4 regions of the Pseudomonas sp. FFPRI_1 genome follow, and region 4 is predicted to be linked to each of the others. Evidence: predicted binding sites of a transcription regulator. Region 4 holds the regulator's gene; each other region holds the start of a gene.
What was found. Region 4 encodes FliA, which starts transcription of late flagellar genes. Its sites were predicted from a motif close to CTAAAGTTTNNNNNNNNNNNGCCGNTAA; they were not measured.
Positions count from the first base shown of each region.

Region 1: the regulator FliA is predicted to act here: its motif matches at 3,108-3,135, upstream of motA (flagellar motor stator protein MotA).
Region 2: the regulator FliA is predicted to act here: its motif matches at 5,000-5,027, upstream of ACZ5BO_RS26720 (methyl-accepting chemotaxis protein).
Region 3: the regulator FliA is predicted to act here: its motif matches at 3,318-3,345, upstream of ACZ5BO_RS27790 (flagellar protein MotY).

Region 1 is NZ_AP029168.1:916,329-923,825, forward strand. Features, by position in the region: gene asd (archaetidylserine decarboxylase) at 1-621, opposite strand, end outside; gene rhdA (thiosulfate sulfurtransferase) at 640-1,455, opposite strand; gene ACZ5BO_RS04055 (HDOD domain-containing protein) at 1,499-3,037, opposite strand; gene motA (flagellar motor stator protein MotA) at 3,204-4,055, shown strand; gene motB (flagellar motor protein MotB) at 4,059-5,075, shown strand; gene rsgA (small ribosomal subunit biogenesis GTPase RsgA) at 5,248-6,279, opposite strand; gene orn (oligoribonuclease) at 6,389-6,931, shown strand; gene ACZ5BO_RS04080 (trimeric intracellular cation channel family protein) at 7,048-7,497, shown strand, end outside.
Region 2 is NZ_AP029168.1:6,005,968-6,013,464, forward strand. Features, by position in the region: gene ACZ5BO_RS26700 (sterol desaturase family protein) at 1-872, opposite strand, end outside; gene ACZ5BO_RS26705 (PepSY domain-containing protein) at 1,027-1,344, shown strand; gene ACZ5BO_RS26710 (GAF domain-containing sensor histidine kinase) at 1,530-2,711, shown strand; gene ACZ5BO_RS26715 (hypothetical protein) at 2,708-3,154, opposite strand; gene ACZ5BO_RS26720 (methyl-accepting chemotaxis protein) at 3,264-4,889, opposite strand; gene ACZ5BO_RS26725 (transporter) at 5,164-6,186, shown strand; gene ACZ5BO_RS26730 (inorganic phosphate transporter) at 6,448-7,497, shown strand, end outside.
Region 3 is NZ_AP029168.1:6,234,039-6,241,535, forward strand. Features, by position in the region: gene ACZ5BO_RS27780 (response regulator transcription factor) at 1-608, opposite strand, end outside; gene ACZ5BO_RS27785 (argininosuccinate synthase) at 994-2,211, opposite strand; gene ACZ5BO_RS27790 (flagellar protein MotY) at 2,341-3,255, opposite strand; gene pyrC (dihydroorotase) at 3,411-4,457, shown strand; gene rnt (ribonuclease T) at 4,454-5,125, shown strand; gene ACZ5BO_RS27805 (peroxiredoxin) at 5,196-5,798, opposite strand; gene ACZ5BO_RS27810 (bacterioferritin-associated ferredoxin) at 6,123-6,341, shown strand; gene bfr (bacterioferritin) at 6,554-7,027, shown strand; gene grxD (Grx4 family monothiol glutaredoxin) at 7,233-7,497, opposite strand, start outside.
Region 4 is NZ_AP029168.1:2,169,829-2,177,325, reverse strand. Features, by position in the region: gene motD (flagellar motor protein MotD) at 1-430, opposite strand, end outside; gene ACZ5BO_RS09845 (flagellar motor protein) at 430-1,170, opposite strand; gene ACZ5BO_RS09840 (protein-glutamate methylesterase/protein-glutamine glutaminase) at 1,170-2,285, opposite strand; gene ACZ5BO_RS09835 (chemotaxis protein CheA) at 2,333-4,600, opposite strand; gene ACZ5BO_RS09830 (protein phosphatase CheZ) at 4,613-5,401, opposite strand; gene ACZ5BO_RS09825 (chemotaxis response regulator CheY) at 5,432-5,803, opposite strand; gene fliA (RNA polymerase sigma factor FliA) at 5,969-6,709, opposite strand; gene fleN (flagellar synthesis regulator FleN) at 6,706-7,497, opposite strand, start outside.

The DNA.
Region 1 (7,497 bases), 1.3 Mb from region 4:
GGCGACGATCATTGCGCCCACCAGCACCAGCGCCATTGGCCCGCGCTCGGTGTCGAAGATGCACACGACGCGCTCGTTGCGGGCAAACAGCTCGGGGACGTTTTCCGCGGTGGTCTGGTTGACCGAGAAGATCCGGCCGGGCACATAGACCATTTCCCGCAGGGTGCCGGCCAATGGCATGTGCACACGGTGATAGTCCTTGGGCGACAGGTAGATGGTGGCAAAGTCGCCGCCCATGAACGGCTGGGCCAGGGTCGGATCGCCGCCCAGCAGTTCCAGCACGCTGTAGCTGTGGCCCTTGGCTTGGAATACCCGGCCATGCTCGATCGGGCCCAGCTGGCTGACTGCACCATCGGCGGGGCTGAGAACCGCGCCCGGGGTCGGGTCCAGTGGCCGTGCACCGTCTTTCAGGGCGCGGGTGAAGAAGGCGTTGAAGTGCTCATAGGCGGTCACGTCCTCCACTTGGGCCTCGGACATGTTCACCTGATACTGCTTGGCGAACCAGCTGGTGAAGGCATTCTTGAACCAGCGCACGCGGCACTCGGCAATGCAGCCGGCCAGGCGCGACAGCAGGTGGTGAGGCAGCAGGTACTGGCTGATGATGAACAGACGCTTTTTCATTGGGTGTCCTTAAAAAACTCAAATCTCTACGGGCGTATCGGGATGATTGCCCCATTCGCCCCAGGAGCCGGCGTAGCCCTTGACCCGTGGGTAGCCCAGCGCCTTGGCCACCAGGTAGGTGAAGCCGGAGCGGTGGTGGGTCTGGCAGTGGGTGATCACTTCTTTGTCTTTGCTGATGCCCAGGTCCGCAAGGATCTGTGGCATGTCGCGGCGGATGCGCAAATGGCGCGCCTGATCCATCCCGGCGGTCCACTCGAAGTTCACCGCACCGGGGATGTGCCCGCCCTTGGCGGCCAGGACCTTCTCGCCGGAATACTCCAGCGGCCCGCGAGCGTCCCAGATCGCCAGGTCAGCGGCGCCGAGGCGGCTTTGCAGGTACTCGCGGGTGGCTGTGGGTTCGTCATGCAGGGTCAGTGGTACGGGGCCGCCTTTCGAGGCGGGAACCTCGGTGGCTAGCGGCAGGCCCTCTGCGAGCCAGGCAGGCAGGCCGCCGTCCAGATAGTGGTAGCGCTGATGACCGATGACGTCCAGCAACCAGATGAAGCGTCCGGCCCAGCCGCCGCCTTCGTCGTCATAGACCACGTAGACCGCGTCCGGGTTGTGCCCGAGCTCGCCGAACAGCGCCTCGAGGGCGGACTGCGGCGGCAGCAGGCCCGGGGCCGGGGCCTGGCCGAGCTGGGTGCGCTTGGGGTCGATGAAGCGTGCCCCGGGAATATGCCCGGCAGCGTAGCGGGCGGCGCTGGTCAGGTCGACCAGGATCAGTTCGCGGGCAGCGAGACGGGCGAGCAAGTCGCTCGGTTCGATGACCAGCGGCAAGCCAGAGAATTCAGACATGGCAGGTTCCCAGGGCGCAAAGGGAGGGATTGTAGCGCAAGCGTCATTGGCTGCGGTTGGTAAAGCTGTGCAAGGCTTTTTCAATGCACTGAGCGGTCTTGCCGAACGCCTGGACGCTGGTTTCCGAGAACGGCACTCCGCCTTGGTCGGCCACGGCCAGCATCAGGACCCGGCCGTTGCACGACAGGGAGCGCATCAGCAGGTGTTCGCCACGAAACAGCTGGCGCAGGACGCCTGGCAAATGGGCAGAGAACTGCCTGTGGTTGCTTGGGGTGATGCGAACCTGCGCGGACTTTTCCAGCAGGCGTTGCAGCAGCGTGCTCTGCTTGGCTTGCAAGGTCAGGCCGGCGGCCTCCTGGGGCAAGCCATGCAGCTGTTGCACCCGCAGGTGGTTCAGGCCGCGATCAACCATCAACAGCATGACTCGCTGCATGCCGCAGGCGGCCAGGGCGTCCCGGGCAAAGCCGGTGAGGTGCACGGCATTGGTAAAGGGGCTGGGGTCCAGCAGCAGCTCGCTGCAGAGTTTGCGCCATTTGCCCAGCTCTGCGGCGGTCGGGGCCGGCGCGGGTTGTTCGCCCGGGTGCAGGCGGCGCGCGTCCCAGGGCCAGAGCAGTGCCTGTGCCGGGTGCCAGAGATCGGGCTGGCTGTCGTTGCGGGCGCTGGTGGCGGCCTGTTGGTGCAGCTGTTGCTGGACCTCGGTCACCGGCATCTGCAGATACAGCCCGGTGAGGTTCTGCCAGCGGCGGCCGTGGGGGTTGTTCCAGGAGTGCTGCGCGGCCAGCGCCATGCCGTTGGCCAGCAGCACGCAATTGGCCGGCTGATTCAGCCAGCGCTGCAGATCCGGGTCGGCGTCCAGGCGCTGCTGTTGGCGCAGTGGATGATCGCCATCGCGGGCGATCAGCATGACCTTGGCCAACTGGTGTTGTTCACGGGTCAGCAGCCGGTAACCTTGTTGCACCCAGATCGGCAGGTGCCAGGCCTGTACCAGGGCCTGGCACAGCTCCATCAGCCGTACCCCGAACAACTGCATCTCGACGTGCCGTGCCGACTCGTGCTTATAGATGACCCGCAGTTCCCACTCTTCCAGGAGCTTTGGGTAGGTCAGGGCCATGGCCCATAGCGGCGACAGAAACAGCAGGCTGCCCCAGTGGATGTCCTGCCACAGGCGGGCCAGGCGTCCGGCGAAAAAGCCGTTGGCTTGCTGGGACGCGTGCTGGCTGACCAATTGCAACTGCCGCAATGCCCGGGGGATTTGTGCCTCCGGCAGGGTCGGTAATTGCTCGAGCAACTCCTGGGTACGCGTGAGGCCCAGGCGATTGACCGCAATCTCCAGGTTTTCTGCCGGCTCGCTCATGCTGCCGTGGGAGTGGCGGTTGGCTTCGCGGATCACGCTCAGGGCCAGCGCTGGGCTGTTCTGCATCAGATCGGCGATGTCCCGCAGTGAGCTGCGGTTGTTGGCGATGGCTTTGCAGACGCGATCATGACTGACCTGCGGCACGGGCAGGCGCACGGCATTGAGGAGCTTTACCCAGGCGTCTAGAGAGGTGGGCGGGGAGGTTGGGACGCTGGTTTCATTGGACATGGTCGGGCGCAATCATCGTCTGCTGTGAACACGCCCAGAACGGGCCAAACTGGCTTTTCGCCTTAACTGGCTATAGTCTGGCGCAGTTTTGCCGATAAGTAGAAGAAGAGTTTTAAGAACTTCCGAATATGACCTTGAACCCGACTCAATAAGTACTCTCCTACCTATGGCTAAAATTATCGGCATCATCGTCGTATTCGCGAGCGTGCTCGGCGGATACGTGCTCTCTCACGGCAAGATCGCAGCGCTGATCCAGCCTTTCGAGGTTCTGATCATTGGCGGGGCTGCCTTGGGTGCATTCCTCCAGGCCAACCCCGGCTACATGACCATGCACGTGCTCAAGAAGTCCCTGGGCATGTTCAGTTCGCGCTTCACCCACACCTTCTACCTGGAAGTGCTGGGCCTGATCTACGAGATCCTCAACAAGAGTCGCCGCGAAGGCATGATGGCCATCGAAGGGGACATCGAGGACGCCGCCGCCAGCCCGATTTTCGCCAAGTACCCTGCGGTGCTCAAAGACGAGCGCATGACGGCCTTCGTCTGTGACTACCTGCGCATCATGTCCTCCGGCAACATGGCCCCCCATGAGCTGGAAGGCCTGTTCGACATGGAACTGTTCAGCCTCAAGGAAGACCTTGAGCATCCTTCCCACGCGGTCAACGGGATCGCCGACGGCATGCCGGGTTTCGGTATCGTCGCGGCCGTACTGGGGATCGTGGTGACCATGGCGTCCCTGGGGGACGGCGACCAGAAGTCCATCGGCCTGCACGTAGGTGCGGCCCTGGTGGGTACCTTCTTCGGTATTCTCGCGGCCTATGGTTTCTTCGGCCCGCTGGCTCATTCCCTGGCCCACGACGCCAAGGAAGAGCTGAATGTCTACGAGGCCATCAAGGCGTCCCTGGTGGCTTCGGCCTCCGGCATGCCGCCTTCGCTGGCGGTGGAGTTCGGGCGCAAGGTTCTGTATCCAGCGCACCGTCCTAGCTTCGCCGAGCTGGAACAAGCGGTCCGCGGTCGCTAAGTCATGGAAAATAATCAGCCGATTATCATCAAGCGCGTCAAGCGCTTCGCTGGCGGACATCACGGAGGCGCCTGGAAAATCGCCTTCGCCGACTTCGCCACGGCGATGATGGCGTTCTTCCTGGTGCTGTGGCTGCTGTCCACGGCCACCCCGGAGCAGAAGATCGCCATCGCCGGTTACTTCAAGGACCCGATCGGCTTCTCGGAAAGCGGCACGCCCTACATCATTGACCTAGGTGGTTCCCCGGAACTGGCGCCGGACAACACCCTCAACCCCGAGATCAAGTCCCAGCCACAGCCGGACAAGGTCACGGTGGACGCCGATCAGGTGGAGGGCATGGCCGAGCAAGTGGAGCGCGAGCGCCTGGAACTGTTGCTGCAGGAGCTGCAGAACAAGGTCGAAGAGAACCCCCAGCTGCAGAAGTTCAAGGACCAGATTCTCTTCGAGATCACGCCGGACGGCCTGCGGATCCAGATCATCGACTCCGAGAACCGGCCGATGTTCGACTCCGGCAGCGCACGCCTGAAGCCGTACTTCGAGGACATCCTGCTGGCCATGGCCGACACCATCAAGGCGGTGCCGAACAAGATCAGCATCAGCGGCCACACCGATGCCAAGCCTTACTCGGGCAGCGGTGATTTCGGCAACTGGGAGCTGTCTGCCAACCGTGCCAACGCTGCGCGTCGGGCTCTGGTGGCTGGGAGTTATCCGGATGCCCAGGTTGCTCGTGTCGTGGGATATGCCTCCTCGTCGCTGTTTGATCGCCAGGACCCGTTCAACCCGATCAACCGCCGTATCGACATCGTGGTGCTGACCAAGAAGGCTCAACGCGCCATCGAGGGTGAAGGTGCTCCCGAGGCACCAGTACCGACCCAGGGCACGGGAGCGCCGGGCGAGGTTCCGGCGGATCCGAACGCCCTGCCGCCGGAGCAGGAGCCGTTGCCGGCCCACGAGCTGCGCGAGCGCTTGAATATCTTCGATGATCCGGCGCCGAAACCCGCCGAGCCGCCGAAGCCCTAACCGACAAAAAAGCCGACTGTGATGTCGGCTTTTTTGTGGGCGCTGGCAGGCTCGGAAGAGCCTGACGGATCTGGGGCTTGAGGTGTTGTAGAGGTGCTTGGCATGGGCTGCTGTCAGCCCAGAGCGAAGGTCGAGGGTAACTCCGCGCAGGCGCGGAGTTACGGGCGGCGGCTCAGTAGCTGCTGTCAGGCAGGCTGGCGAGGATCGAGCGGTAGCTGTTCATCCGCTGTTGCTGGATGCGTCCGTCTTCCAGGGCCTTGAGCAGGGCGCAGCCTGGCTCGCGGTCATGCTTGCAGTCACGGAAGCGACAGGTGCCCAGCAGGTCGTTGAACTCGATGAAACCAGCCTCGACATCGGCCCGGCTGACATGGCCCAGGCCGAACTCGCGGATACCGGGAGAGTCGATCAGCTCGCCGCCGCCGGGGAAGTGGAACAGTCGCGCGGTGGTGGTGGTGTGGGTGCCCTGGCCGGAGAACTCCGACAACGGCCCGACCCGGGTTTCGACTTCCGGTAGCAGGCTGTTGACCAAGGAGGATTTGCCCACCCCCGACTGGCCGACGAACACGCTGATGCGCCCGTCCAGCTGGGCTTGCAGTTGTTCCATGCCGTCGCCGTGATGCGCCGAGACTTCCAGCAGCGGATAGCCCAGTTGGCGATAGACCGCCAGCAGCGCGTTGAGCGCCGGAGCGTTCTGCTCGTCGATCAGGTCGGCCTTGTTCAGCAGCAGCAATGGACGGATGCCGGCGTGTTCAGCGGCCACTAGGTAGCGGTCGATGAGGTTGGCATGGGGCTCGGGCATGGGCGCGAACACGATCACGATCATGTCGACGTTGGCCGCCACCGGCTTGAGCTGGCCACGGCTGTCCGGGCGGCACAGCTCGGTAGTGCGCGGCAATTGCGCGACGATCACCCCGATGCCCTGGTTGCCGGCGCGCCAGACCACCTGATCACCGGTCACCAGGGCCGGCAGGTTGGCTCGCAGGTAGCAGCGGAATACCTGTCCGGCCAACTCGCCGTCGCGGGCCTCGACCTCGACCTGGACGCCGAAGTGGGCAATCACCAGGCCGGTCTGTTCCGGACCCAGGTCGCCACCTTCGAGCGCCTCGACGGCAGAGGACTCGCGTTTGGCGGCGCGGGCAGCGCGCTCACCTTGAATCTTTTCGATGCGCCAGTTTTGGCGACGGTTGAGCTGGCGTTTGGCCATTGGTGTTCCGTGTCGATAATTACGGCGGTTGGGTAAAACGGCGGCGAGTTTAGCACGCCGGGCAGGCCCTCTAGGCTAAACTGCGCAACTACGCCGAGGAGCCCACCCCATGCAAAACCCGCAGAACCTGATTTGGATCGACCTGGAAATGACCGGTCTGAACCCTGACACCGACGTCATCATCGAAATGGCGACCATTGTCACTGACAGCAATCTCAACACCTTGGCTGAAGGACCGGTCATTGCCATCCACCAGAGCGACGAGATCCTCGCCGGCATGGATGAGTGGAACACCCGCCAGCACGGCGGTTCGGGCCTGACCCAACGGGTTCGAGACAGCCGCATCAGCATGGCCGAAGCCGAAGCCCAGACCATTGCCTTCCTCGAGCAGTGGGTGCCCAGGGGCAAGTCTCCGATCTGCGGCAACAGCATCTGCCAGGACCGGCGTTTCCTCTATCGCCATATGAAAGACCTGGAAAGCTACTTCCATTACCGCAACCTTGATGTGTCGACCCTCAAGGAGCTTGCCGCGCGCTGGGCGCCGGACGTGCGCGACAGTTTCAAGAAAGGTGGCACCCACCTGGCGCTGGACGACATCCGCGACTCGATCGCCGAGCTGCAGCACTACCGCAAGCACTTCATCAAGTATTGATGGCGAGCACAGGTTTGCTCGCAGGCGGGCGCGGTGGATCACTCGCGCCGCGTGACCGCCCTCTTTTGGTGCCTGCTTCAACTGAGTAGACTGCGCGCCTTCCCGTAAGGACCGCCATCATGCTGTTGATGCTTTATCTGATCGCCATTACCGCCGAAGCCATGACCGGCGCCCTGTCTGCCGGTCGTCGGGGCATGGACTGGTTTGGCGTGGTGCTGATTGCCTGCGTCACCGCGCTGGGCGGCGGCTCGGTCCGTGATGTGCTGCTCGGGCACTACCCGCTGACGTGGGTCAAGCATCCGGAGTACCTGGTGCTGACCTCGGTGGCTGCACTGGTGACGATCTTTATCGCGCCGCTGATGCGCCACTTGCGCTCGCTGTTCCTGGTGCTCGACGCCGTGGGGCTGGTGGCCTTTACCCTGATCGGCTGCATGACCGCACTGGAAATGGGTCATGGCATGCTGGTGGCTGCGGTCAGTGGGGTGATCACCGGGGTCTTTGGCGGCATCCTCCGGGATATCTTCTGCAACGACATTCCGTTGATCTTTCGCCGCGAACTGTATGCC
Region 2 (7,497 bases), 3.7 Mb from region 4:
TCGGGAACCTTGGGCTCAGCCTTGTAGCGCTGGGTCCTGAACGGCTCCAGCAACTGCGGCCAGTAATCGACGGGATAGTCCGGACGGCTGCCAATGCCCAGGTCGCCCTGGCGGATCGAGTAGTCGTGACGATAGAACGCCGTCCCCAGCAGCCAGTCCCAGAGGTTGAAGAACAGGCCGAAGTTCACGTCCCCGGCGCGGCCGTACTTCATGTGGTGGAAGCGATGCACCGGCGCCCAGGCAAACACATAACGCAACGGCCCCAGGCGCATGTCGACATTGGAGTGCTGCAGCAGCAACTGGATGGCGATGGCCAGGGCCAGCAATTGCGCCACCGGCAACGGGATGCCCAGTACCAGCAGCGGCAGCAATCCCGCCGAGGCTTCCAGCAACTGATGCAACGGATGCTTGAGCAGGCCATTGAAGCCATACAGGCGCACCACGCTGTGGTGCACCGCATGCAGGCGCCAGAGCCAGGCCCAGCGATGGCTGGCGTAATGGGCCAAGGTCACCCCGCAATCGGCAATCACGATCGCCAGCAGCAGTTGCCCCCAGAGCGGCCAAGCCTGGGGCCACAGCCCGTCGTGGGCCAGCAGCGCCACCAGGCCCGGCAACGCCAGCAGGCCCACGGCATTCAGGCTCTCATTGACCAGGGCATGCAGAATGTCCCGTAGCCGATCGCCCTGGGGGCGGTTCCAGGCGAGTTCATAGGGCAGGCTCCATTCCGCCAGGAACGACACCCCCAGCGCCGCCACGAACAGCAACAGCAACCCGCCCCAAGCCCCCTCCCCGGCCTCCATCAACCCCACACCGGCACCAATGAACCCGGCAAAAAACACCGGGGCATACAACCATCCAAGCACTCGTTTCATTTGCTCTGTCTCCTAAAGGGAAAACAGAGCGTGCGACACAATCCATGGACCCGGATTGAACAAACGGCGCAAAGCGTGACCTGTATTAAGGGTGAATTAAGTTGCAACGTCTAACCTGTGTCCATCGAAAGCCATCACCCTAAGGAAGCAACCCATGACCAAGTTCTCCGCTCTGTTCGCCGCTGCCGCCCTGACCCTGACCGCAGGCCTGGCCCAGGCCGATGTCCGCCCGGACCTGATCCCGGGCCTGCTCAAATCCGGTGCCATCATGGACCTGGAGAAACTCAACCAGGCCGCCCTGGCCCAGCACCCTGGCACCACCGCCGCCAACATCACCGACACCGAGCTGGAGCAGACCGCCACCGGCGCCTACGTCTACCAGGTGGAACTGCGTGACAGCAAAGGCATCGAGTGGGACGTGGACCTGGACGCCAAGACCGGCAAGGTCCTGAGCAACAAGCAAGACAAGTAAGCCCCACGGCACACACGGCCGCGCCCCCTTTCCAGGGGGCGCGGCCTTTTCGTGGGGGCAGGAAAACCGTCGCCGGCAACAAATTTTCCATCCGCCGCAGGTATCTGCCCCCGAGAGGCCCCCGGCTCGTTAGAATCTCCGGCAGTCGACGCGCCAGGGCGTCGACTGCCAAGGCAGAGACTGACATGGACCTTCTAGCAGCCGACATCGCCACCATTGGCCGGATCAGTGCAGTTCCGGCGATGCTTCAGGTCATCCGCGAAATGACCGGCCTGCGCTTTGCCGCGGTGGCCCGGGTCACCGAAACGTCCTGGCACGCCTGCGCCGTGCTCGATCAGCTGGACTTCGGCCTCAAGGTCGGCGGCGAACTGGATGTGGTGACCACCCTGTGCCACGAAATTCGTGCCGCCCATGTGTCGGTAGTGATCGACAAGGCCAGCGACGACCCGCTCTATCGCGACCATCACACTCCACGCCTGTATCGCTTCGAAAGCTACATCTCGGTTCCGGTGTTTCGCACCGACGGACGTTTCTTCGGCACCATCTGTGCCCTCGACCCCAGCCCGGCGGCGCTCAAGGCCAGTGCCATCCAGAGCACCATGGAAGCCTTTGCCCGGGTGCTGGCCCTGCAGATCGAGGCCGAGGAAAACCTGCAACAGACCGAGGCGGACCTGCAGCAGGAACGGCATACCGGGCAATTGCGCGAACAGTTCATCGCCGTGCTCGGCCATGACCTGCGCAACCCGCTGTTTGCCATCCAGGTGGGCGCCGAGCGCCTGTTGCGCAAGTACCCAAGTCCCGACACCGAGCCGCTGGTCCGGCACATCCTGACCTGCAGCAACCGCGCCTCGCGCTTGGTGGAAGACGTGCTGGACTTTGCCCGAGGCCGACTGGGCCCGGGCATTGCCCTGGACCTGGCGCCCTGTCCCGACCTGGAACCGGTGCTGCGCCATGTGATCGCCGAAGTGCAGAACGTGCACCCGCAGCGCTCCATCCAGTGCCGGATCGACAAGCTGCAAGGCATTCGCTGCGATCACCAGCGCCTCGCCCAATTGCTCTCCAACCTGGTGACCAACGCCATCAGCCATGGCACCGCGGATGGCGTGGTGGAGGTCGAGGCGCAACAACAGCCCGAACACTTCGTGCTGCGGGTGAAAAACCAGGGCTTGATCCCCGGGCACATCCTGCCCCAGCTGTTCCAGCCCTACTCGCGCCCGGCCAGCGATACGCCCCAGGCCGGGCTCGGCCTGGGGCTGTACATCGCCCAACAGATTGCCAGCGCCCATGGCGGGCAACTGCAAGTGATCTCCAACCCGCAGCAAGGCACGGTGTTCAGCTTCAGCCTGCCCCTGGGCCCGGCGGCTTAAGCCGTGGTGCTGACCAGCGATCCCGCGGCGCTGCCGTTGGAGTCCTGCAAGGCCTGGAGCAAGGCCGCGGTGGCCGTTTGCAACGAAGCACTGGTGCTGGCCACCTGAGCCTGGGCGGCGGCCACTTGCGCAGCCTTGGCATCGGCACTTTCCTGCTTGGCTTGCGCCGCCTGCAACTGCTGCTGTTGCTCCTGCAACTGCTTTTGCAGCTCGGCGATCTGCTTGCGCAGCGCTTTCACCGTATCGCTGCTGGAATCATCGCTGCCGGAACTCTCGCCCGCAGCCGCACCACCGGCAGCCGGGGCCTTGGTGGAATCGCTGGAAGCGGCACTGGAGGGCGGCGCGGTGGTCTCGCCGGCCACACTGTCCTGGCTGTCGCCGATGCGGGTCTTGCTCGAACTGACCTGGGCCTGGTTGATCGAGAGGGAACTGATGCTGACCATGATGGGTGTCCTGATGACGGGAAGATACCCGGTCATCGACACCCACCAGGGCCACTTGAGAGTGATCCTGTATCAGCCTGGTAAGCCAGCTGATACCGACTCGGCAGCCTCAGGCACTCAGGCGTGAGGTGACCTCGTTCAACTGCCCCGACAGACCATGCAGGTTACGGCTTGCCGCCTCGGTGCGCTGGACGTTGTCCATGTTGGTACTGGCGATGGTGGTGATCTCGGTGAGGTTGCGCGAAATGTCCTCGGCCACCGACGTCTGCTCTTCGGCGGCGGTGGCGATCTGACGGTTCATGTCACGGATCGCTTCCACCGCTTCGGTGATGCGCTCCAGCATGGCCCCGGCCTCGGTCACCTGCTGCACGCTCTGCTCGCTGCGGGACTGGCCGCTTTCAATCGCCTGGGCCGCATCCACGGCGCCGGTCTGCACGCTCTGGATGATCTGGTTGATCTCGATAATGGAAGCGGCTGTGCGTTGCGCGAGGCTGCGCACTTCATCGGCGACCACGGCAAAGCCGCGCCCGGCTTCACCGGCCCGGGCCGCTTCGATGGCCGCGTTGAGCGCCAGCAGGTTGGTCTGCTCGGCGATCCCCTGGATCACTTCCAGGACCTTGCCGATGCGTCCGCTGTCGGTTTCCAGGCGACGGATCACCGTGGCGGTGTTGGCGATCTCGCCGCGCATCTGGGTAATGCTGTGGATGGTGCTCTGCATCACCTGCTCGCCCTGCTGGGCCGACTGGTCGGCATCATCCGCGGCGCGGGCAGCATCGGCGGCGTGGCGGGCCACTTCCTGGGCGGTGGCGGACATCTCGTTCATCGCCGTGGCCACCTGGTCGGTGCGGCTGAACTGTTCGTTGGTGCCCTGGGACATCAAGGTGGCGATGGCGTTGAGCTCACCGCTGGAGCTGTCCAGGTCCGACGCGCTGCGCTGCAGGCTGCTGAAGGTCTGGGCCAGGAAATCACGCAGGGTATTGGCGGCCATCGCCAGCTTGCCCAGTTCATCCTGGCGCTCGCTGGCGACCCGCTGGGCAAACTGGCCACGGCTGAGCTGGGCGACATAGTCGATCAACTGGCGGATCGGCTGCACCAGGCTGCGGTTGACCAGCCACAGGCTGAGCAGGCCGATCAGCAGACCGGATCCGAGCATGACCAGAATCCCCAGCCAGACGGTGCGATCGGCCGCTGCGCTGATCTGCAAGGATTGCTGGTCGCCGTGCTTGCGCAACTCGCTGACCAGCTCGCTCATCTGTTCGCTGGTGGCCCGGTCCACGCCCTTGACCGCCCCATCCCCGGCACTCGGGTCGGCGCCCGCCGCCACGTAGGCGTCACGCCCCTTCTGGTAGGAAGCGCCGAGCAAGCGGTGCTCTTCGGCCAGGCGCTGGACCCGGCTCTTGAGCGTGCTGTCCAGTCCCGGGGTCTGGGCCAACTGCCCGAGGATGTTCTGCACATCCCGCTGACGGTCCTCGAACTGCTGCCAGTACTTGTTCATTTCCTGGGGCTGCTTGCCGCGCAACAGGACGTTTTTCCATTCCTGAACCTGGCTCTTGAACTGCAGGTTGGCTTCATCGATCAACTGCGAACTGTGCAGCGGGCCTTCGATCAATTCGCGGTAATTCTGCACGCCGCCAGACAGCAGATGAAAGCTCGCCAGGGCGATCAACAGCATCGCCAGCAGGCTACCGCTCAGCAGGGCAAGGACTTGCGCTCTCAGGGATTTTTGCAAGAACATCGAGGGGATCTCATGGCAGGGATAGAGCAGGCCCGCTGGGGGCATGCGTAGGTCCGGACTTCCCTGTCAGGTGCATTCGAAGAAGGTCGAATGCGTATTGCATGTGAGCGTGATCGGCTTTGGCCAGACAATCTTTAGCGCCGCCGACCGTCGGTATATCACGGCGGATTGTGCACTTTGAAACGTCACAAAACTGTCAAAAAGCCTTGCCATGATGGGGCACAAGTGAACCTGTGAAACCCGCGCCAGGCACTGCCCCCTCCGGCGAGACCCCATGAACCACAGCATCGACCAGAGTCACCGTGACGCCGACCTGTTCGGCCTGCTCTACGGCTTCAGCTTTCGCCCCGGCGAACGCGGCCGCGAACTGGATTCCGCCAAGGCCCTGCAAGCCCTGCAGCAACCCGAAGACAACGGTGAGTTTCTCTGGCTGCACCTGAACCTGGCCCACGCGGCCTGCGAACGCTGGATGAAGGCGCACCTGCAACTGCCCGAGGAGTTTTTCGAGGCGCTGCACGAAGGCTCGCGCTCGACCCGCATCGAACACGTGGACGCGGCCCTGCTGGCAGTGGTCAACGACGTGGTGTTCAACTTCAGCAGCATGGTCTCCTCGGACATCTCCACCCTGTGGGTCTGCGTCCGCAGCCGCCTGATCGTCAGTGCCCGCCTGCAGCCCCTGCACTCGGTGGACAAGCTGCGCTCCTCGGTCAAGGCCGGCGAGCGCTTTCGCTCGCCCCTGGAATTGCTGGTGCACCTGCTGCGCGACCAGGGCGAGGTGCTGACCCAGATCGTGCGCAGGACCAGCCTCAGTGTCGACCAGATCGAAGACCAGTTGCTGGCCGCCCGGGTATCCACCAACCGTGCCGAACTGGGGGCCATGCGCCGGGTGCTGGTGCGCCTGCAACGGCTGCTGGCCCTGGAGCCGGGCTCCCTGCTGCGCCTGCTCAACCGTCCGCCGCAATGGCTGCAGAAAGAAGACGTCAAGGAGCTGCGCAAGTCCACCGAGGAGTTCGCCCTGATCATCAACGACCTCACGGTGCTGGGGGAGCGGATCAAGCTGCTGCAGGAAGAAATCGCCGCCAACGTCAATGAGCAGACCAACCGCACCCTGTTCACCCTGACCGTGGTCACGGTGCTGGCGCTGCCGATCAACATCATCGCCGGCTTCTTCGGCATGAACGTCGGCGGCATTCCCTTTTCCGGCGACCCGGAAGGCTTCTGGATCCTTGTGGCGCTGGTGGCCACCTTCACCGTGATCGCCGGGCGCTGGGCCTTCCGCAAGCGTCAGGACTACTGAAACGCCCGCTGTAGGAGCTGGCTTGCCAGCGAAGGCGCCCGTCCAGGCGATGCAAGACTCAAGGGCCTCTTCGCCGGCAAGCCGGCTCCTACGCGATGATTGCGGTGATTGCGGTGATTGCGATGGCCGCAATGATGGCGGCGGGCGCGAACGGATCAACGGAGCCACTCAATCGCGCAAACCATGACTTGAGGCAGTCTCCTTGTAACAATTGGCAACGATCATGGGCGACACTCCTTCCAGCAACAGGATTGTCCAGCAATGGCCACCCCTTCCCTGACTGCCACCTCCCCCAACCTCGACGCCAAACCGCAGCTGGATAAAAAACCCGGCCCCTTCACCCTGGTGATGTTCTTCGCGGTATTGGCCATGGGCCTGCTATTCACCGCCTACAGCCTGGTGCACGACATGCACGAGCTGGGCACCACGGTCACCACCTGGACCCCCTTCCTGCTGCTGGGGGTGGCCTTGCTGATCGCCCTGGGCTTCGAGTTCGTCAACGGTTTCCACGACACCGCCAACGCCGTGGCCACGGTGATCTACACCCATTCGCTGCCGCCCCAGTTCGCCGTGGTCTGGTCCGGCCTGTTCAATTTCCTCGGGGTGCTGCTGTCCAGCGGCGCGGTGGCCTTCGGCATCATCGCCCTGCTGCCGGTGGAGCTGATCCTGCAGGTCGGCTCCTCAGCCGGTTTCGCGATGATCTTCGCCCTGCTGATCGCGGCCATCCTGTGGAACCTCGGCACCTGGTGGCTGGGCCTGCCCGCCTCGTCTTCCCACACCCTGATCGGCTCGATCATCGGCGTCGGCGTGGCCAATGCGCTGATGCACGGGCGCGACGGCACCAGCGGCGTGGACTGGAGCCAGGCGACCAAGGTCGGCTACGCCCTGCTGTTCTCGCCAGTGATCGGTTTCGTGTTCGCCGCCCTGCTGCTGTTGGCCCTGCGCCTGTTCGTCAAGAACCGCGCACTGTACAAGGCGCCCAAGGGTGATGCCCCGCCGCCGTGGTGGATTCGCGGCCTGCTGATCCTGACCTGCACCGGGGTGTCTTTCGCCCACGGTTCCAACGACGGCCAGAAAGGCATGGGCCTGATCATGCTGATCCTGGTGGGCACCCTGCCCATGGCCTATGCCCTGAACCGCACCATGCCCGCCGACCAGGCGCTGCAGTTCGCCGCCGTGGCTGAAGTCACCCAGCAGGCGCTGGTGAAATACGCCCCGCAACCGGCCCCGGCCGACCCGCGCCCGGTGCTCTCGGAGTACGTGCGCAGCAAGGAGGCGACACCGCTGCTGATTCCGGCACTGGCCGCCCTG
Region 3 (7,497 bases), 3.5 Mb from region 4:
TGGGCAAACTCGATCAGATCGACCAATGAACGAGCATTGAGCTTGGCCAACAACCGGCGCTTGTAGGTACTGACGGTCTTGTTGCTCAGGCACAGCCCCTCGGCAATTTCCTTGTTGCTCATGCCATTGGTGAGCTGCTTCAAGACAATCAACTCACGTCCCGAAAGAAGTTCAATCATTTCTGCCTCGCTACTGACGCCCTGGCTTGAACGAAACGTGTGCAGGGCTTCATTGGGAAAGTAGCTGTACCCCGCCAGTACCGCACGTACGGCACTGATCAGCTCGGTGATGTCCTGCTGCTTGCACACATAACCGGCGGCTCCGGCCTGCATGCAACGCATGGAAAAAGGCCCCGGAACTTGCAAGGTCAGCACCAGGATCTTGATCGGCAATCCCCTTTGCATCAGCCGCGTTATAACTTCAAGCCCGTCGAGTTGTGGCAACCCGATATCCAGGATCAAGATATCGGGAACGTATTCAAGAGCCAACTTCAGTGCATCCGTGCCGTTGTCTGCCTCGGCAACTACTTCGAAACCATGACGCTCCATCAACATGCGCACAGCCAACCGAATAACCGGGTGATCATCCACGATCAATACTCTTTTCATAGGTCCATCCAAGTCCTGAGAGTTATTTTTAGAGCCAGCACAATACCCCAGGGAAATGACCCTGGCACCGTTAAACACTGGGCTACGGCCCTACGAGGACTATCCTTACAAACAATACCGAATTGCCTTACAAAATAATTTAGGCAATGGCCATTCAACTTGATTAGCGCTTAGGATTAATCGCCTAGCAAACTACTTTCCGTACTAAAAACCCAACCATCAATAATAACTTTCAGTAATCGACCCGACTATCTAAGTAGCCGACAGGCCAACTCCCTTTCGACTTTCACAAACAACTCACTGGGCAATGAAAACCGTGAATGCAGTTAACGCGGGCAAAAAAAAGCCCCGCTGCTAGCGGGGCTTCCTTGAATCACTCAACGCATCAGACCAGGGTCCGACCCTTGTTCGCAGCAATACGCATGCGCAGGGCATTCAGCTTGATGAAGCCCGCTGCGTCCGCCTGGTTGTAGGCGCCGCCGTCTTCTTCAAAGGTGGCGATGTTGGCATCAAACAGCGACTGATCGGACTTGCGACCGGTAACGATCACGTTGCCTTTATACAGCTTCAGGCGGACCACGCCGTTCACATGGGCCTGGGAGGCGTCGATCATCTGCTGCAGCATCAGACGCTCCGGGCTCCACCAGTAGCCGGTGTAGATCAGGCTGGCGTACTTGGGCATCAACTCATCTTTGAGGTGAGCCACTTCACGGTCCAGGGTGATGGATTCAATGGCACGGTGAGCGCGCAGCATGATAGTGCCGCCTGGGGTTTCGTAGCAGCCACGGGACTTCATGCCCACGTAACGGTTCTCGACGATGTCGAGACGGCCGATACCGTGTTCACCACCGATACGGTTCAGGGTCGCCAGCACGGTGGCCGGGGTCATTTCGACACCGTCCAGTGCGACGATGTCGCCGTTGCGGTAGGTCAGTTCCAGGTACTGCGGGGTGTCAGGCGCATTCTCCGGAGAGACGGTCCAACGCCACATGTCTTCTTCGTGCTCGGTCCAGGTGTCTTCCAGCACGCCACCTTCATAGGAGATGTGCAGCAGGTTGGCATCCATCGAGTACGGGGATTTCTTCTTGCCGTGACGCTCGATCGGGATCGCGTGCTTCTCGGCATAGTCCATCAGCTTCTCGCGGGACAGCAGGTCCCACTCGCGCCATGGAGCAATGACCTTGACGCCTGGCTTCAAGGCATAGGCGCCCAGTTCGAAACGAACCTGGTCGTTGCCCTTGCCGGTCGCGCCATGGGAAATGGCGTCAGCGCCAGTTTCGTTGGCAATCTCGATCAAACGCTTGGCGATCAGCGGGCGAGCGATGGAGGTACCCAGCAGGTACTCGCCTTCATAAACGGTGTTGGCACGGAACATCGGGAAAACGAAATCGCGCACGAATTCTTCGCGCAGGTCGTCAATGTAGATCTCTTTCACGCCCATGGCTTGCGCCTTGGCACGTGCAGGCTCGACTTCTTCGCCCTGACCCAGGTCAGCGGTGAAGGTCACCACTTCACAGTTATAAGTATCCTGCAGCCACTTGAGGATCACCGAAGTGTCCAGGCCGCCGGAATACGCGAGAACGACCTTGTTTACGTCGGCCATGCCATCACTCCACGGGGTTGTACGGAAAGCCGCCAAGTCTACCGATCCACGCGGATAATTTACAGAGGCGCGACAGCTTAAGACGACCAGGCGACAGATTATGTCGAACGCGCGACGACGACCGCCTTGTCAGGAAGTCGCCGCGGCACTGGAACCGGAGGCAGCCTGAGGCGCGGGAGCCGGTTTTTCGGTTGGGGCGACCCGCTCCAGATGCACATTGACCCGGCGGTTCTTCGCCCGGTTCGCAGCATTGGTATTGGGCGCCAGGGGATAGCGCTCGCCATGAAAGCGCACCACGATCTGATTTTCCGTCAGGCCATTGGCCTTGAAGAACTCCATCACTGCCAGGGCGCGTCGACGAGACAGGTCGCGATTGGTCAGGCGGTTGCCACTGTTGTCCGAGTGGCCGTCCAACTCGACGTGATTGACCGTCGGGTCTGCCTTGATGAAGTCCACCATCACCTGCAACTTGGCCTTGGCCCGGGCATCCAGGTCAATGCCGCCTCCCGGGAAGCCGATCTCGGCCTGTTTGACCTGCTCGTAGTTCATCGGCAGCAGCTTGGCCATGCATCCTTGATAGTCGCTATAGGCCTTGCTGAACTTCACTGGCAGCAGGCGCACCTCGGAAATGCCACCCTCACGGGAGTAGTGGCGAACAACCGGGCTGCGCCCCTCCAGCAGCCCCATAATCAAGCGTCCCGCCTGCATCTGGCTGCTGTTGAACAACACCCCGTCGGTACCGGCCTTGACCGCTCCGAGGTTGATATCACTACGCCCCGGCTGCCAGGGCGCCGCCGCCGCCAGCAGCGTCGCAGAGCCCCCCGCCTGCATCGGGTTGAAGCTCTTGAGACGGAAAATCGCCTGCTCACCGGCGCGGCGAACGAATTCGCCGGAACCGAAATCGGTGACCGGTTGAATCAGGCGGCACTCGAATTTATCGCCTTCGACCGTCCACTCAATGCTCTCCAGACGCGTCTGGAAAGTGAGAGCCATCGCGGGCAGGCTGGCAAACACACTGAGCAAGGCTAGATAACGCTGGCGCACGGGAGGCTCCACTGACGTGTACTACAAAAATTCTACAGGCGTTATTACGCCATACCTTCGGGATATCGGTTGCTCGTCGCAAAACTTGATAGCGAGTGCCTGGAAGAGTCTTTTCCGGTAGCATTCCCCCGAGTTTTACCCGCCTGGAACCTCCAATGTCCGACCGCCTGACCCTGCTGCGTCCCGACGACTGGCATATTCATCTTCGCGATGGTGCCGTGTTGCCCAATACAGTCGCAGATGTCGCGCGCACCTTTGGCCGCGCCATCATCATGCCCAACCTGGTACCTCCGGTGCGCAACGCCGCGGAAGCCGATGCCTATCGCCAGCGCATTCTCGCTGCGCGCCCGGCCGGTAGCCGCTTCGAGCCGCTGATGGTGCTCTACCTGACCGACCGCACCCAACCGGACGAGATCCGCGCAGCCAAGGCCAGCGGTTTCGTGCACGCCGCCAAGCTGTACCCGGCGGGCGCGACCACCAACTCGGATTCGGGCGTGACCAGCATCGACAAGATCTTCCCGGTACTCGAGGCCATGGATGAAGTCGGTCTGCCGCTGTTGATCCACGGCGAAGTGACCCGCGGTGACGTCGACGTCTTCGATCGCGAAAAAATCTTCATCGATGAACACATGCGCCGTGTGGTCGAACGCTTCCCCAACCTGAAGGTGGTGTTCGAACACATCACCACCGGTGAGGCCGTACAGTTCGTCAAGGAAGCTTCGGCCAACGTCGGTGCCACCATCACCGCGCACCACCTTTTGTACAACCGCAATCACATGCTGGTGGGCGGTATCCGCCCGCACTTCTATTGCCTGCCGATCCTCAAGCGCAACACCCACCAGGAAGCCCTGCTGGATGCGGCCACCAGCGGCAACCAGAAGTTCTTCCTCGGCACCGACTCGGCACCTCATGCCCAGCATGCCAAGGAAGCCGCCTGCGGCTGTGCCGGCTGCTACAGCGCCTATGCAGCCATCGAGCTGTACGCCGAAGCCTTCGAACAGCGCAACGCCCTGGACCAGCTGGAAGCCTTTGCCAGCCTCAACGGCCCGCGCTTCTATGGCCTGCCGGCCAATACTGATCGCATCACCCTGGTTCGTGAAGAATGGACCGCCCCTGCCAGCCTGCCATTCGGCGAGCTGACTGTCATTCCGCTGCGCGCCGGAGAAAAACTGCGCTGGCGCCTGCTGGAGGATCACTCGTGAGTGACGACCATTTCGACGACGAACAAGAAGGTAGCAGCGGCGGCCCCCGCCATCCCATGGCGGCGCGTTTTCGCGGCTACCTGCCGGTAGTCGTCGACGTTGAGACCGGTGGTTTCAACTCGGCCACCGACGCCTTGCTGGAAATTGCCGCCACCACCATCGGCATGGATGAAAAGGGGTTCGTGTTCCCGGAACACACCTACTTCTTCCGGGTCGAGCCGTTTGAAGGCGCGAATATCGAAGCCGCAGCCCTGGAGTTCACCGGGATCAAGCTCGACCATCCGCTGCGCATGGCCGTCAGTGAAGAAACCGCCCTCACCGATATTTTCCGCGGGGTGCGCAAGGCACTGAAGGCCAATGGCTGCAAACGCGCCATCCTGGTAGGTCACAACAGCAGCTTCGACCTGGGCTTCCTCAACGCCGCCGTGGCGCGCCTGGACATGAAGCGCAACCCGTTCCACCCGTTCTCCAGCTTCGACACCGCCACCCTGGCGGGCCTGGCTTACGGTCAGACCGTCCTGGCCAAGGCATGCCAAAGCGCAGACATCGACTTCGACGGTCGTGAGGCCCACTCGGCCCGCTACGACACCGAGAAGACCGCGGAGCTGTTCTGCGGCATCGTCAACCGCTGGAAGCAAATGGGCGGCTGGCAAGACTTCGACGATTGATTGCCAGCTCCAATCACCTGCATAAAAAAACCGGCCCTGAGGCCGGTTTTTTTATGCGTGAGGCTTGGCCTTACAGCTTGCCAGCGTTCTCGCTCAGGTAAGCAGCAACGCCTTCTGGCGAAGCGGTCATGCCCTTGTCGCCTTTCTTCCAGTTGGCAGGGCAGACTTCGCCGTGCTCTTCGTGGAATTGCAGAGCGTCAACCAGACGGATCAGCTCTTCCATGTTACGGCCCAACGGCAGGTCGTTGACGATCTGCGAACGCACAACACCCTTGTCGTCGATCAGGAACGCGCCACGGAAAGCCACGCCGCCTTCGGACTCTACGTCGTAGGCCTTGGCGATGTCGTGCTTCATGTCGGCAGCCATGATGTATTGAACCTGACCGATGCCACCGGCATTGATCGGGGTGTTGCGCCAGGCGTTGTGAGTGAAGTGCGAGTCGATCGATACAGCGATCACTTCGACGTTGCGCGCCTTGAAGTCAGCCATGCGGTGGTCCAGAGCGATCAGCTCGGACGGGCAAACGAAGGTGAAGTCCAGTGGGTAGAAGAACACCAGCCCGTATTTGCCTTTGATGGCCGAGGACAGGGTGAAGCTGTCGACGATTTCGCCATTGCCGAGAACGGCCGGAACGGTGAAGTCAGGGGCTTGTTTGCCTACGAGTACGCTCATTGGATATCTCCTGGTGTGGACGTAGTAAATGAAGAAGGGGATTGGCCTCGAGTCTGCCACGCTGATGCGACAGCCCCATGACGCGACCCCGCTTCGCAAGGACCGACCATCATACACGGCGTTTTTGAGCTGTCCTTAGTGGTTTTTCTTCAGGCCGGCCTGCAAAGCGAAAAATGCGAATGATCTGTCATTAATGGCAAGAAAAGCCGTTCGTCACCCCGGTAAGAATCAGCAACAAAGGCCGTCGAAACCACTTTGACAATCATTCTCGTTAACATTAAGATCCATCGCAATTGAGCCCTAACCAGCGACGGTTCTCATCTTATGTATGTCTGCCTCTGCACCGGTGTCACCGACGGACAAATTCGCGAAGCCATCTATGAAGGTTGCTGCAGCTACCGCGAAGTGCGCCAGGCCACCGGCGTTGCCAGCCAATGCGGCAAATGTGCCTGCCTGGCCAAGCAAGTGGTTCGCGAAACCCTGACCGAATTGCAGAGCAGCCAAGCGGCAATCCCCTACCCTGTGGAATTTAATGTCGCCTGATTTGCCGAATAAACAGTAGCGTTTCAAACAACCGGACCTAGCGTCCGGTTTTTTTATGCCTGTAATTCAATCGCTTAGAGGCAAAACGCGGAACACAAACATTCTTATTCCGATTAATTTTCATATATTATTCAATAACTTAGGTTTGACAGTAATGTTTATGCGGCTCAGACTCTGCCCATCTTCCACTAATTAAAGGGCAGGACCCCATCATGAAAGGCGACATTACAGTCATCCAGCATCTCAATAAAATCCTTGCCAATGAACTGGTCGCGATCAATCAGTACTTCCTGCATGCACGCATGTATGAAGATTGGGGCCTGAACAAGCTGGGCAAGCACGAGTACCACGAGTCCATCGACGAGATGAAGCATGCGGACAAGCTAATCAAGCGCATCCTCTTCCTCGAAGGCCTGCCAAACGTTCAGGACCTGGGCAAGCTGCACATCGGCGAACACACCAAGGAAATGCTCGAGTGCGACCTGCGCATCGAGCGTACCGGCCACGCCGACCTCAAGGCAGCGATCGCTCACTGCGAATCGGTCAGTGACTTCGGCAGCCGTGAGCTGCTGGAAGATATCCTCGAATCCGAAGAAGAACATATCGACTGGCTGGAAACCCAATTGGGCCTGATCGATAAAGTAGGTATCGAGAACTATCTGCAATCGCAAATGGGTGACGAGTAACTTAACTCGTAATACCCAGGCAATAAAAAGCCCCGCCTCTCTTACGAGGGCGGGGCTTTTTTATTACGCGCTTATAGTGGCGTAACAGGCAGGAGCGCAATGTCGCAATTAAAACCCTGAGAATGACTAAAGATCCTTGCCGACTCTCAGGGCGTCACTCGCATCAAGCGCGATAGCGCTCGGCAGCTCCTGCAGACAACGTGACTCAGGCTTCGGTCTTGGCAGCGGCTTTTTCAGCAGCAGCCTTGACCAGGGTCTGCAGCTCACCATTGGCGAACATTTCCGCCATGATGTCGCTGCCGCCGACCAGCTCACCGCCCACCCACAGTTGCGGGAAGGTTGGCCAGTTGGCGTACTTGGGCAGGTTGGCGCGAATTTCCGGGTTCTGCAGGATGTCCACGTAAGCGAACTTCTCGCCACAGCCCATTACGGCCTGAGCGGCTTTCGCGGAGAAGCCACACTGTGGGGCA
Region 4 (7,497 bases):
CGCCGCTGCCGAACAACAGGCTGGAATTCAGCTCGATCTCCACCCACAACTCATTGCCGCGCACGGTCATCTGGTTGGAGCTGATGAGGTCGCCAAAGGCCGCGCTGATGTCATCGGCGATGCTCTTGAGCGGATCACTGGCCCCGGAGATACCGGCGTCGGTCTGGTCGCTGTCCTTGACCAGCGGCTTGGCCGGGGTCACGGTCTTGGGCCGCTCATCGCCGATGGGAATCGGCTTGAGGGCACGATCGGAGTCGGTGAAGACCCCGACCAGCGCTTCGGAAATGACCTTGTACTTGCCTTCATTGATCGAGGAGATCGAGTACATGACCACGAAAAACGCGAACAGCAAAGTGATGAAGTCGGCGTAGGAAACCAACCAGCGTTCGTGGTTGACGTGTTCTTCAGGCTGGCGACGACGGGCCATAATCAGTCCATGAAGCCTTGCAGCTTCAACTCGATGGAACGTGGGTTCTCGCCCTCGGCAATCGACAGGATGCCTTCGAGCAACATCTCCCGGTAACGCGACTGGCGCAGGGCGATCGATTTCAGTTTGGCGGCGATCGGCAACAGCACCAGGTTGGCACTCGCCACCCCGTAGATGGTGGCAACGAAGGCCACGGCAATGCCGCTGCCCAGCTGGGACGGATCGGCCAGGTTGCCCATCACGTGGATCAGGCCCATGACCGCACCGATGATACCGATGGTCGGCGCATAGCCGCCCATGCTCTCGAACACCTTGGCGGCTTCGATGTCGCGGCTTTCCTGGGTGTAGAAATCCACTTCAAGAATACTGCGGATGGCTTCGGGCTCGGCGCCATCCACCAGCAGTTGCAGGCCCTTGCGCGAATAGGTGTCGGGCTCGGCATCCGCCACGCCTTCCAGGCCCAGCAGGCCTTCCTTGCGCGCGGTCAGGCTCCAGTTGACCACTCGGTCGATGCCACCTGGCAAGTCGACCCGCGGCGGAAACAGGATCCAGACCAGGATCTGCATGGCGCGCTTGAAGGCGCTCAGCGGCGACTGCAGCAAGGCCGCGCCGATGGTGCCACCGAGCACGATCAGCGCGGCCGGACCGTTGGCCAGGGCCGACAGGTGACCGCCTTCCAGGTAGTTGCCGCCGATGATGGCGACAAACGCCATGATGATCCCGATGAGGCTGAGCACATCCATCAGAGACAGGCCTCGACCAGATGCCGGCCGATGTCGTCCAGGCTGTACACCGCATCCGCCAGGTTGGCTTTGACGATGGCCATGGGCATGCCGTAGATCACGCAACTGGCTTCATCCTGGGCCCAGACCGCACTGCCACCCTGTTTGAGCAGGCGCGCACCTTCACGGCCGTCGGCGCCCATGCCGGTGAGTACCACCGCCAGAACTTTGTCACTGTAGGACTTGGCCGCAGAACCGAAGGTGATGTCCACGCACGGTTTGTAGTTCAAGCGCTCGTCGCCGGGCAGAATCTTCACCGCGCCACGACCGTCGATCATCATCTGCTTGCCGCCGGGAGCCAGCAACGCCAGGCCCGGACGCAGGATGTCGCCATCCTCGGCTTCCTTGACGCTGATGCGGCACAGCTTGTCCAGACGCTCGGCAAAGGCCTTGGTGAAGGCCGCCGGCATGTGCTGGATCAACACGATAGGCGCCGGGAAGTTCGCCGGCAGCTGGGTCAGGACCCGCTGCAGGGCGACCGGGCCACCGGTGGAAGTGCCGATCGCCACCAGCTTGTAGGCTTTGCGCTTGGGGGCCGGCGATGCCGGACCTGCTGCCGGTGCACGGGCAGGTGTCGGCGCTGGCGCCGAACGCGCGGTGCTGCTGAAGCTGGAGGTGCTCGGCGCCGGTGCCGCGGCCGGTTGTGGCTGCGGCGCGCTGTAGCTGCTGAAACGACGGTTGCTGCGCGAGATGCTGTGGACCTTCTCGCACAGCAGTTGCTTGACCTTCTCGGGATTGCGCGAGATGTCTTCGAAATTCTTCGGCAAGAAATCCACGGCCCCGGCATCCAGCGCGTCGAGGGTCACTCGAGCGCCTTCGTGGGTCAGGGACGAGAACATCAGGACCGGCGTCGGGCAGCGCTGCATGATATGCCGCACTGCGGTGATGCCATCCATCATCGGCATCTCGTAGTCCATGGTGATCACGTCCGGCTTGAGGGCCAGGGCCTGATCGATCGCCTCTTTACCGTTGGTCGCCGTGCCGACGACCTGGATATTCGAATCCGCTGAAAGAATTTCCGAGACGCGGCGGCGGAAAAAACCCGAATCGTCCACCACCAGGACTTTGACTGCCATAAACACTCCGTTAGGTGGGGCGAGGCCAACCGCCCCTCCCCGCCGAATCAAATACGCCGTGCGGCGTAACGCTTGAGCATGCTCGGGACATCGAGGATCAGAGCGATGCGGCCGTCACCGGTGATGGTGGCGCCGGACATGCCCGGGGTTCCCTGAAGCATTTTGCCCAAGGGCTTGATGACCACTTCTTCCTGGCCCACCAGTTGATCGACGACAAAGCCGATCCGCTGGGTGCCCACCGAAAGGATCACTACGTGGCCCTCGCGCTGCTCTTCATGAGCGGCGGAACTGACCAGCCAGCGTTTGAGGTAGAACAGGGGCAATGCCTTGTCACGCACGATCACCACTTCCTGGCCGTCCACCACGTTGGTGCGCGACAGGTCGAGGTGGAAGATTTCGTTGACGTTGACCAGCGGGAAGGCGAAGGCCTGGTTGCCGAGCATGACCATCAGGGTCGGCATGATCGCCAGGGTCAACGGCACCTTGATGACGATCTTCGAACCCTGGCCCTTGGTCGAGTAGATGTTGATCGAACCATTGAGCTGGGAAATCTTGGTCTTCACCACGTCCATGCCCACACCACGCCCGGAGACGTCGGAAATCTCGGTCTTGGTCGAGAAGCCCGGGGCAAAGATCAGGTTGTAGCACTCGGTGTCGCTCAGGCGGTCGGCGGCGTCCTTGTCCATCACCCCGCGCTTGACGGCAATGCCGCGCAGCACGTTCGGGTCCATGCCCTTGCCGTCGTCGGAGATCGACAGGAGGATGTGGTCACCCTCCTGTTCCGCCGCCAGCACCACCTTGCCACCCCGGGACTTGCCCGAGGCCTCGCGCTCTTCCGGCGATTCGATGCCATGGTCCACCGCGTTGCGCACCAAGTGCACCAGCGGGTCGGCCAGGGCCTCCACCAGGTTCTTGTCGAGGTCGGTTTCTTCCCCCACCAGTTCCAGGTTGATTTCTTTCTTCAGCTGCCGGGCCAGGTCGCGAACCAGGCGCGGGAAGCGCCCGAAGACCTTCTTGATCGGCTGCATGCGGGTCTTCATCACCGCGGTCTGCAGGTCGGCCGTCACCACATCGAGGTTCGACACCGCCTTGGACATGGCTTCGTCGCCGCTGTTGAGGCCCAGGCGCACCAGACGGTTACGCACCAGCACCAGCTCGCCCACCATGTTCATGATTTCGTCCAGGCGCGCGGTATCCACGCGCACTGTGGTTTCCGCTTCGCTGGCCGGTTTTTCTGCCGGAGCTGCAGCGGCTGCACGGGCTGGAGCCGGTGCCGCAGCCGCTGCGGGCTTGGCCGCCTCGACCTTGGCCTCGGGCTTCTTCGCCACCGGCTTGGCCACTGCCGCGCTAGCCGCTGCCGCAGGTGCCGCAGTCGCCGCAGCGGGCTTGGCCGCGCCAGGGGTTTCGGAAAACTTGCCCTTGCCGTGCAGCTCATCCAGCAGGGATTCGAATTCGTGATCGCTGATCAAATCGCTGCCAGCAGCTGCCGCGCTAGGCGCCGCTGCTGCCGGGGCCGCGGCCACTGCCGATTCCAGAGCATCCACGGCAAAGCTGCCCTTGCCGTGCAACTGATCCAGCAAGGCTTCGAATTCGTCGTCGGTGATCTCATCACTGGACGCCGCCGCACCAGCACCGGTGCTGGCCGCTGCGGGAGCTACCGCATCGGGAGCGAACTGGCCCTTGCCGTGCAACTGGTCCAGCAGGGATTCGAACTCGGCGTCGGTAATCTCATCGCTGCCCGGCTCGCCCTGGGCCGCCGGTGCGGCAGCAGGCGCAGCCTCGGCTTCGGCCTTGGCGGCATTCAGCGAATCGAGCAACAGCTCAAATTCGTTGTCGGTGATATCACCTGACGGGGCTTGAGCCTCAGGCTCGGCCACGGCCTCGACCACCTCTTCCACCACGGCGGCGGGAGCCGGCGCGGCACTGGCCGGTTCGGCCAGGCGTGCCAGGGCAGCCAGCAATTCAGGTGTCGCAGCGGTGATTGCGGAGCGCTCGCGGACCTGGCTGAACATGCCGTTCACCGCGTCCAGCGCTTCAAGCACCACGTCCATCAGTTCCGAATCGACCCGCCGCTCACCCTTGCGCAGGATGTCGAAGACGTTTTCGGCGATGTGGCAGCACTCCACCAGCTCGTTGAGCTGGAGGAAGCCGGCGCCCCCTTTAACAGTGTGAAAACCGCGAAAAATTGCATTGAGCAAGTCCGCATCATCTGGCCGGCTTTCCAGCTCGACCAGTTGTTCGGACAGTTGCTCTAGAATCTCGCCGGCCTCAACCAGGAAATCCTGAAGGATCTCTTCATCGGCGCCGAAGCTCATTAATGGGTGCTCCTAGAATCCAAGGCTGGAAAGCAAATCGTCTACATCGTCCTGACCGGACATAACGTCTTCCCGTTTATCGGCATGAATCTGCGGACCTTCACCCTTGGCGAGATGTTTTTGCGGATCTTTTTCAGCGAGGATCGATTCACGGTCATGTTCGATGCCGGCGAAACGATCGACCTGGCTGGCCATCAAGACGAGTTTGAGCAGATTGCTTTCGACTTCCGTGACCAACTGGGTCACACGCTTGATCACCTGACCGGTCAGGTCCTGGTAATCCTGCGCCAGCAGAATGTCGTTGAGGTGGCCGGAAACGGTACGGGTTTCCTGCTCGCTGCGCGTCAGGAAACTGTCGACCCGGCGTGCCAGTTCGCGAAACTCTTCAGCGCCGACCTCACGCCGCATGAAGCGCCCCCAGTCTGCACTCAAGGCCTGGGCTTCAGTGCTCAGGCCGTTGACCAGCGGGGTGCTGCTCTCTACCAGGTCCATGGTGCGGTTGGCTGCGGCTTCCGTCAGCCGGACCACATAGGACAGGCGCTCAGTGGCATCCGTGATCTGTGAAACTTCCTCGGCTTGCGGCATGTGCGGATCAATCTGGAAATTGACGATCGCGCTATGCAGCTCGCGGGTGAGCTTGCCCACTTCCTGGTACAGGCCGCGGTCACGGGTCTGATTGAGCTCATGGATCAATTGCACCGCTTCGCCAAACCTGCCTTTTTCAAGGCTCTCGACCAGTTCCAGTGCATGTTTTTTCAGGGTCGACTCAAAGTCGCCCAGTGAAGATTCGTTATGCTCCATAGCTCCCCCGTGGCCCAATGGCTACGCATCTCAACCGATGCGTTCAAAGATCTTTTCGATCTTCTCTTTCAACGCCTGAGCCGTGAATGGTTTGACTACATAGCCGTTAACGCCGGCCTGGGCAGCCTCGATGATCTGCTCGCGCTTGGCTTCGGCAGTCACCATCAGCACCGGCAGGTGCTTGAGCTTTTCATCGGCGCGCACATGGCGCAGCAGATCGATACCGGTCATGCCCGGCATGTTCCAGTCCGTTACCAGAAAGTCGATGCTCCCGCTGTTGAGTACCGGAATGGCGGTAGTGCCATCGTCGGCCTCGACCGTGTTGGTGAAACCCAGATCACGCAACAGGTTTTTTATGATCCGCCGCATCGTTGAAAAGTCATCAACGATGAGGATTTTCATGTTCTTGTCCAATTCGACCTCCAAGCAGTCTTAAACGCATCCAGCACCTGGACGCGTCATTCAATCAATCCGGCACAACACACAACGACTGCATGGAGCACATACTGCAAGACCGGTGCAGCGCTTGCTTCACCGGTCCTGATCGCAGTGTCCCCACACTGACTGTCAGCGCGCTCGCCACTCCCCCAAACGCCCCCGCAAACGGGCCGCGCACTGGCTGTGTAACTGGCTGACCCGCGATTCGCTGACTCCCAGGACCTCACCGATTTCCTTGAGGTTCAGCTCTTCGTCGTAGTACAGCGCCAACACCAGTCGCTCGCGCTCCGGCAAATTGGCAATCGCATCCGCCAGCGCAGCCTGGAAGCGTTCATCCTCCAAGTCCCGTGACGGTTCGAGATGAGCACTGGCGCCATCCTCGTGCAGCCCTTCATGCTCGCCGTCCTGCAACAGATCGTCGAAGCTGAACAGCCGACTGCCCAAGGTGTCGTTCAAAATCCCGTAATAATCGTCGAGACTCAATTGAAGTTCGGCCGCAACTTCGTGATCTTTAGCGTCACGACCGGTTTTAGCTTCAATTGCGCGAATCGCGTCACTGACCATCCGCGTATTGCGGTGTACAGAACGCGGTGCCCAATCGCCCTTGCGAACCTCGTCGAGCATCGCCCCGCGAATACGGATACCCGCGTAGGTTTCGAAACTCGCCCCCTTGCTCGCGTCATATTTGGTCGACACTTCGAGCAGTCCGATCATCCCGGCCTGAATCAGGTCTTCCACCTGAACACTGGCCGGCAACCGCGCCAGCAGGTGATAGGCAATACGCTTGACCAGGGGCGCATAGCGCTCGATCAGTTCGTATTGGCTGTCACGTGCCGACTTCTTGTAGAGGTTGTAGCCGCTGGCACTCATAACACCGGTCCTGCTGTCTGATGCACGAGCCGCTCGACAAAAAATTCCAGATGCCCGCGCGGATTCGCCGGCAATGGCCAGGTATCCACTTTTTGCGCGATGGCCTTGAACGCCAATGCACACTTCGAACGAGGAAAGGCCTCATAGACCGCACGCTGCTTTTGCACGGCCTTGCGCACACTTTCATCGTAGGGAACTGCACCGACATATTGTAAAGCCACGTCCAGGAAGCGGTCCGTGACCTTGGTCAATTTTGCAAACAGGTTGCGCCCTTCCTGAGGGCTCTGGGCCATGTTGGCCAGGACCCGGAAACGGTTCATGCCGTAGTCGCGATTGAGCAATTTGATCAGTGCATAGGCATCGGTGATCGAGGTGGGCTCATCGCAGACCACCAGCAACACTTCCTGGGCCGCCCGCACGAAACTGACTACCGAGTCACCGATACCTGCAGCGGTGTCGATCACCAGCACATCGAGGTTGTCGCCGATGTCGCTGAACGCCTGGATCAGGCCGGCATGCTGCGCGGGGCTCAGGTGCACCATGCTCTGGGTGCCCGAGGCCGCCGGAACGATGCGGATGCCGCCAGGCCCCTGGAGCAGCACATCGCGCAGCTCGCAGCGCCCCTCGATGACATCGGCCAGGGTGTGTTTGGGGGTCAGGCCCAGCAGGACATCGACGTTCGCCAAGCCCAGGTCGGCGTCCAGCAGCAACACCCGCCGACCGAGCTCAGCCAGAGCCAGGGACAAGTTCACTGACACATTAGTCTTGCCGACGCCACCTTTGCCGCC